One region of the Geodermatophilus sp. SYSU D00705 genome, then DNA from elsewhere that is predicted to be linked to it. Evidence: predicted binding sites of a transcription regulator. Region 1 holds the regulator's gene; each other region holds the start of a gene.

Evidence for each region. Region 1 encodes LexA, which represses DNA repair genes until DNA is damaged. Its sites were predicted from a motif close to TCGAACANNTGTTCGA; they were not measured.
Region 2: ACI78Q_RS06665 (DUF222 domain-containing protein) is a predicted target of LexA. The motif match lies at 1,074-1,089, and genes of this name have one in related genera.
Region 3: ACI78Q_RS11190 (DUF222 domain-containing protein) is a predicted target of LexA. The motif match lies at 1,214-1,229, and genes of this name have one in related genera.

Annotation. Positions count from the first base shown of each region.
Region 1 covers NZ_JBJGYT010000017.1:50,561-52,823, reverse strand. Annotated here, with positions in the region: gene lexA (transcriptional repressor LexA) at 479-1,228, shown strand; gene ACI78Q_RS14650 (hypothetical protein) at 1,338-2,263, opposite strand, start outside.
Region 2 covers NZ_JBJGYT010000006.1:24,471-26,733, reverse strand. Annotated here, with positions in the region: gene ACI78Q_RS06670 (HNH endonuclease signature motif containing protein) at 1-242, opposite strand, end outside; gene ACI78Q_RS06665 (DUF222 domain-containing protein) at 318-1,070, opposite strand; gene ACI78Q_RS06660 (DUF2252 domain-containing protein) at 1,187-2,263, opposite strand, start outside.
Region 3 covers NZ_JBJGYT010000011.1:69,101-71,363, forward strand. Annotated here, with positions in the region: gene ACI78Q_RS11190 (DUF222 domain-containing protein) at 1-1,209, opposite strand, end outside; gene ACI78Q_RS11195 (ATP-dependent 6-phosphofructokinase) at 1,375-2,263, opposite strand, start outside.

The DNA of each region.
Region 1 (2,263 bases):
GCCGGACGCCCCCGGCCACGGCCGATCGCGCCGACCCGCTCGCCGGCCGAGCCGGTGCGGCTGGTCGCGCCGACCCGCTCGCCGGCCGAGCAGACGTGGCCGGTCGCGGGGACCCGGTCGCCGGCCGCGCCGTTCCGGCCCGCGACGGGGCCGGGGACACGACTGCCCGCCGCGGGGAGCCCGGCTCGCGGGGGGACGGGACGGCCCGCAGACGGGGCCGCCACGGCACCTGAACCGCGTCGTCGAACTCCAGCACCGCACGCTGCACGCCTGTCACGACCACTCCTCTCGCCGAGCCCCGGACCGTCGAACGCGTGTTCGATCCGAACGTCTGTTCGATGTCTACCGGATGGCTCCGACGAAAGCCACACCACCCCGCCCCCACTTCGAACACGTGTTTGATCGGGCGCGTCCGGCGCGCTACGGTCGGTCCGGAAGGACGAGACGCGCTGCATGGGCAGCCGGCGAGGAGGCGACGGTGGCGGAGAAGAGTGGGACGTCGGGGAGCCGCCGGAGGACGCCGGCCCCGCCGGCGACCACCGGGACGGCAGCCGTGCGCACGTTCCCCGACCGGGGCGAGGCCGGCGACGGCCTGACCCAGCGTCAGCGGCGCGTGCTCGAGGTCATCCGCGACTCCATCGAGCGCCGCGGCTACCCGCCCTCGGTGCGCGAGATCGGTGAGGCCGTCGGGCTCTCCTCCGCCTCCTCGGTCGCCCACCAGCTGACCGTGCTGCAGAAGAAGGGCTGGCTGCGCCGCGACCCGAACCGGCCCCGGGCTCTCGACGTCCGCCTGCCCGGTGACACCGCCGTGGAGGTCCCGCAGCCGGCCGCCGCCGGGTCCGACGAGACCCCGGCCCCGACGTACGTGCCGCTGGTCGGGCGGATCGCCGCCGGTGGCCCGGTCCTGGCCGAGCAGGCGGTGGAGGACGTGTTCCCCCTGCCCCGCGAACTGGTCGGCGAGGGCACACTGTTCATGCTCAAGGTCGCCGGTGACTCGATGGTGGAGGCGGCCATCTGTGACGGCGACTGGGTCGTCGTGCGCCAGCAGCCGACCGCCGAGAACGGCGAGATCGTCGCCGCGATGCTCGACGGCGAGGCGACGGTGAAGACCTACAAGCGCCGCGACGGGCACGTGTGGCTGCTGCCGCACAACCCGGCGTACGAGCCCATCCCCGGCGACGACGCCACCATCCTCGGCCGCGTCGTCACGGTGCTGCGCCGGGTGTGATCCCTCGGTCCGCCGGGGCCTGACGGTCCTGGCGGACCGGCCCACGGGAGCCGTGCCCCGTCCTCGCGCGCGGTCTGCCCGGCCGCAGTGGAGCGCCCCCGGATACGGCTCAGGTGCGGCGGCGCAGCTTCCCGCCCACCCACACGACAGCGGTGGCCACCAGGGCGGCGACCAGTGCGGCCGGCACCAGCGGGATGCCGCCGTCGGAGGCGGTCAGCAGGCCCGGCAGGGGGCCGCTCGACGACTCCGACGCCGTAGCCGGACCGCCGGCGGCCTGCTCGGCCGCGATCGGCACGACGGTCACGTCGCCGGGCACCCCCTCGCCCGCCACGAGGACCCCGCTGCCGTCCGCGGTGAAGCTGATCGCCTCCCCCTGGGGCGCGTCGGGCAGCGCCATCCGCACCGGCTCCCCCGCGAGGGCGCCGGCGACGTCGGAGCCCGACAGGGGCCACACGTAGGCGTCGGTGTACGTCCGCAGCGCCACGTGGCTCCCGTCGGCCGACACCGCTCCCCCGGTGACCATGAGCTGACCTGCGCGGCCGACCGGCCCACCGGTGGTCCCGGTGAGCGTGAACTCCACGCCGCCCACCTCGGTGAGCGCCACCGTCCCCGACTCGACCAGTGCGGTCACCGGGCGGTACACCTTGCTCGCGCCCAGCACCTCCTTGGAGACGAGGTAGGGCATGCCGTCGGGAGCCAGCAGGAGCGCCTCGACGTCCCGGGCTCCCTCGGGATAGCTGAGCCGGTAGACCGCGGTGCTGCCGTCGGGCCGCAACGCGAGCAGGGCCACGGTGTCGCGGGTGCCCTGGTTGTCGCCGGTGTCGGCCAGCCAGACCGTGCCGTCGGCGGCGAGGGCGAGGTCCTCGGGGTCGTAGGGGTCCACCGCCGCGCTGCGCACCGTGAGCACCCGGCAGGTGGCGTCCAGGACGTACACGTCGAGCTGGTCGCCGCCGTCGTTGATGGCGAGCATCCGGTCACCGACCACGACTAGGCCGGACAACTCCGGCAGTCGCGGGTCGGTGATCTGGCACTGCG
Region 2 (2,263 bases), on a different contig from region 1:
GGGTGGGCGGGGCAGCCGCGGCGGGCCAGCCGGGCCAGCTGCGCGGCCGACGCGGTGGCCAGCAGCCGCCCGCCGGCGTCGGTGACCGCCACGCCCAGCGACCCGCCCGCCGGTGCCCGCAGGCCCAGGGCGTCCAGGCGGGCCAGCAGCTCGCGGACGTGGCCGGCGGTGATCGGCAGCCCGTCGACCGCGCCGGGTGTGGCCGTGCTGCCCTCCAGCGCGGCCAGGGCGGCGGTGATCACCACGCGCGCGGTGACGGCGGGCAGTCCGGAGTCGGCCGGGCGGCGCAGCAGGGCGGAGAAGACCTCCGCCCGCAGCTACTCGATCGGCCGCCGATCACCGTCGGCCCGGGCCGTCCGGGCCAGCTGGTCGACCAGGTCGTAGGCCTCGGCGGGCAGCTCGGCGGCCAGCGTGGACATGCCCTCCAGCGGCGAGGGAAAGACGCGCACGTCGGCCTGCCGCTGGGCGTCCTCGCGGCGGGCGTCCACCGCAGCCGCGTCACGCGCCAGCAGCAGCGCCAGCGCCCGCCGCCGCAGCCGCCCCAGCGACAGACCGGCGGCCTCGGGTAGCAGCTCGGCCTCGATCGACCGGGCCACCGCCGGGGCGGTGTGCTCCAGCACCTCGGCCAGCACCTTGGCGCGCGGCTCGTCCAGCGCCCCGGCGGCCAGCGCCGCCCACGTCGCCGGCAGATGCCCCCGGTACACCCACGCCCGCGCCGCCAGGTGCGCGGCGGTGCCCCGACCGCAGTTGAGCACCACCGCCAGCTCCGGGGTGAAGAACTCCGACACCCCCGGCAACTCCCCGTCCGCCGCCCATGACCCCGTCCGCGCCCCCGGCGTCCCCGGCGGCGGATCGAGGGTGGCGGGGGTGTCCTCGGCCAGGCCCAGCACCAGCTCCGCCTCGTACGCCGCGCACATCGCCCGCGCCCGCTGCACCCGCTGCAACTCCGCGGCCCGCTGCGACCGGGTCAACGCCGCCACCGGCAACCGCCCACCCAGCAGCGGCCGCTCACCCAGCCACGCGACCAGCCGGCCCTCCAACGGGGTCTGCCGCACAGCCGTCGAGATCACGAAACGAACATACGTTCGACCTAAGACAGTTCCGGGTGATGCCCGGCTCAGACCCGAGCAGGGCCTCCGCCGACATGTCCGCATGTCCGACGTGCCGACCCGCGGCCAGATCGCCGTCAGATGTCCCTGCGGGCCTGCACGCGGCCCTCGGCGGCGGCCTCGGCCAGCTGGCGGTGGTCGTCCTCGTTGACGTCGGCACAGGCCTCGGCGTAGTCCGCGAGCGCGGTGTCGAAGGCCGCCGACGAGCCGAGGTACCCGGCGATCGCGATCCGGTCGCCGGAGCGCGCGTGCGCCCGGGCCAGGCACCAGGCGCACAGCCCGCCGTAGATCTCCAGCCCCTGGGGTCGCAGGTCGTCGATCTCGATCGACCCCTTCCAGTCCCGCAGTTGCCGGACGTAGAAGTCCCGCTCGACCCCGTCGACACCGGCGGTCCGCTGCCAGCCGAGGAAGATGTCGCTGGCCTGCTGCATGAGGCGCTGGCCGGCCACCACGCGCTGACCCTGGTTGACGTACCGGCTGCGGCCCACGAACTCCGCGTGGACCGAGGGGCCGGCCTCCTTGATCTGCAGCAGCAGCGGGTCGTCCTCGTCGCGGCCGACCAGCAGGACGACCCAGCAGCGGGTGCCCACGCTGCCCACGCCGACGACCTTGCGGGCCATGTCGACGAAGGTGTAGCGCTCCAGCAGGGTGCGGCGGTCGGACTGCAGCGAGCCGCGGTACTGCCGGATCAGGGTCTGGAAGGTCTCGATCGGGTTGTCGCCCTCCGCTCCGGGGGCGATGTCGCGCAGCGGTACGAGCAGCGGGGCCTCGGCCTTGATCCGCAGCCCTCCGTCGACCGCCTCGGTCAGCTTGCCGAACGCCTGTAGGGTGTCCCGCGTCCGCGCCCGCTCGAGCGCCCGGTCCAGGCGCTTGCGCGCGGCTGGTCCCAGCAGGGGAGCGAGCTCGGTGCGCATCTCGTCGGCGTCGATCCGCGAGTACCAGACCTCGATGTCCCGGGCGCCCGCGAACTCCGCCATGGCCGTGCGGTAGCGCGCCGCGGCGGCGAGGGTGAGGCCCCTGCGCTGCTTGCGGGACAGGCCGTTGTGCCGGCCGGCGATCTCCAGGCTGGCGACCAGCCGCTTGACGTCGTGCTCGAACGGCCCCGGCAGGGTCTCGTCGAAGTCGTTCGCGTCGAACACCAGCCGCCGCTCCGG
Region 3 (2,263 bases), on a different contig from region 1:
CTCGAGGGGATCGTCGAGATCCGGCCAGGCGTCCTCCACGAGCGGGGCGTCGTACGGCATCGGGTCGCCGGGCTCGGGGAGATCGGCCAGTTCCTCGGCGAGCACGCGGCGTTCCATCTCGGCCCACCAGCGCTCCAGTTCGTCCTGGTCGACGGCCTGCCACGGCCGCAGGTCCGGCTCGGCGACGGCGTCAGCTGCCGGCGCGGCCGGCTCCGCCGTCGTGGCCGGCTGCGCCGTGTGCGCGCCGGTGCCGGTGTCCTGGCCGGTGAGGCCGCGGAGCAGAGCGCGCACCACCTCCGCCGGTACGACCTGGCCGTCGACCTCACCGGGGGCGTCCCCGCCGAGCACCGTGCCGAGCGAGGCGACGACCGTCAGCAGCACCTGCACCGGCGGCAGATCGCACTCGCCGGGGCGCAGCACCAGGTCGAGCAGGCAGTCGACCATCCTCTGCCCGTGGCTGCGCCGGTCGCCGGGTGCGGTGAGGGCGTCGACGCACGCACCCAGGGCCCGGTGCAGCGCCTGCGCCTCGGGCATGGTGCACACCACGGTGAGCGCGGCCATCCCCTCGGCCCGCTCCGGGCGCAGCGAGATGCCCCGGTCGCGCAGCGCCGCGGCCAGCCGCCAGGCGGCCGCGCGGGCATCGCGGGCCAGCACCACCCGGCGGGCCTTGTCGCCCAGCTGCGCCGGGGTGGTCACCGACCGGCCGCCCACCCAGGTCAGCAGTTCGGCCTCCACCTCCGCCCGTACGGCGTCGTCCTCGATCGGGGCGACCTTGTCGAGCAGGTGCCACAGGTGCCCGGCGTGCAGCACCCCCGTCTCCAGGGCAGCCAGCGTGCCCGGCAGCCGGTGCACCAGGGTCAGCGACCGCTCCAGCAGCGCCTCCGCGGCCGGCGCGGTGATGCCCAGCGCGATCGACAGCTCCGGCGCCGCCCACTCACTCACCGCCCGCAGCACTTCGGGTCGCGCCGCCCACCGCCCGGCTGCCATCGCACCCGGCTCACCCTGCGCCCGGTCGGCCGAGGCCGGCCGGCTCGCGGCGAACTCCGCCACCGCTCGCGCGCGCAGCGCCGTCTGCCGGGCGATCTCCCGGTCCGCGGCCTGCACCACCCCCAGCGGACCGGCCGCCCAGCCCACCGCCGGAACAGGGCCCTCGGCCGGCGAGGGGCGCACGACACCACCGCGGGTGCCGGAGAGCGCCACGTCCTCCATGCGTTCGATCATACGTTCGAACGAAGACGCTCTGCAACCGCTGTGGACGGAGGATGCGCAGCTCACCAGGCGCACCGGGAGCCATCCAGAGCTCGGTACAGCGGCTGTAACCGACAGCGAGCCGGCACCCCGCCGCACCGGGCGACGGCAGCGACAGCCGCCGCGTCAGCCGGTGAAGGCGCCGATCTCGGCCAGCCGGGACGGCGTGACCGTCTTGAGCCTCGCCACGGCGTCAGCCAGCGGCACCAGGTCGATCTCGGTGCCCCGCAGCGCGACCATCTGCCCGTGCCGGCCCTCGTGCGCGGCGATCGTCGCGTGCAGGCCGAAGCGGGTGGCCAGCACCCGGTCGAACGACGTCGGGGTGCCCCCGCGCTGCACGTGACCGAGCACGGTGGTGCGCACCTCCTTGCCGGTGCGCCGCTCGAGCTCGTCGCCCAGCTGCTGCGCCACGCCGGTGAACCGCTTGTGCCCGTACTCGTCGACGCCGCCGTCGCGCACCAGCATCGTGCCGGGGATCGGCGAGGCACCCTCCGCGACGACGCCGATGACGTGGGTGTCCCCGCGCGCGAAGCGGTCCTCGACGATCTTCGCGACCTCGGCGACGTCGAAGGGCTCCTCGGGCACGAGCGTGACGTGCGCCCCCGACGCCAGGCCCGCGTGCAGCGCGATCCAGCCGGCGTGCCGGCCCATCACCTCGACCAGCAGCACCCGCTGGTGGGACTCGGCAGTGGTGTGCAGCCGGTCGATGAGGTCGGTGGCGATGCTGACCGCGGTGTCGAACCCGAAGGTCAGGTCGGTGCCGTCGATGTCGTTGTCGATCGTCTTGGGGATGCCGACCACCGGGACGCCGGCCTGCGACAGCAGGTGCGCCGCGGTGAGGGTGCCCTCCCCGCCGATCGGGATGAGCACGTCGACGCCGTGCTCGGCCAGCACGCCCTTCATCTGCGCCAGCCCGGCGTGCAGCTTCTCCGGCGCGACGCGGGCCGATCCGAGCGTCGTCCCCCCGCGGGTCAGCAGGCCGTCGACGGCGGCGACGTCCAGCGGCGTCGTCCGG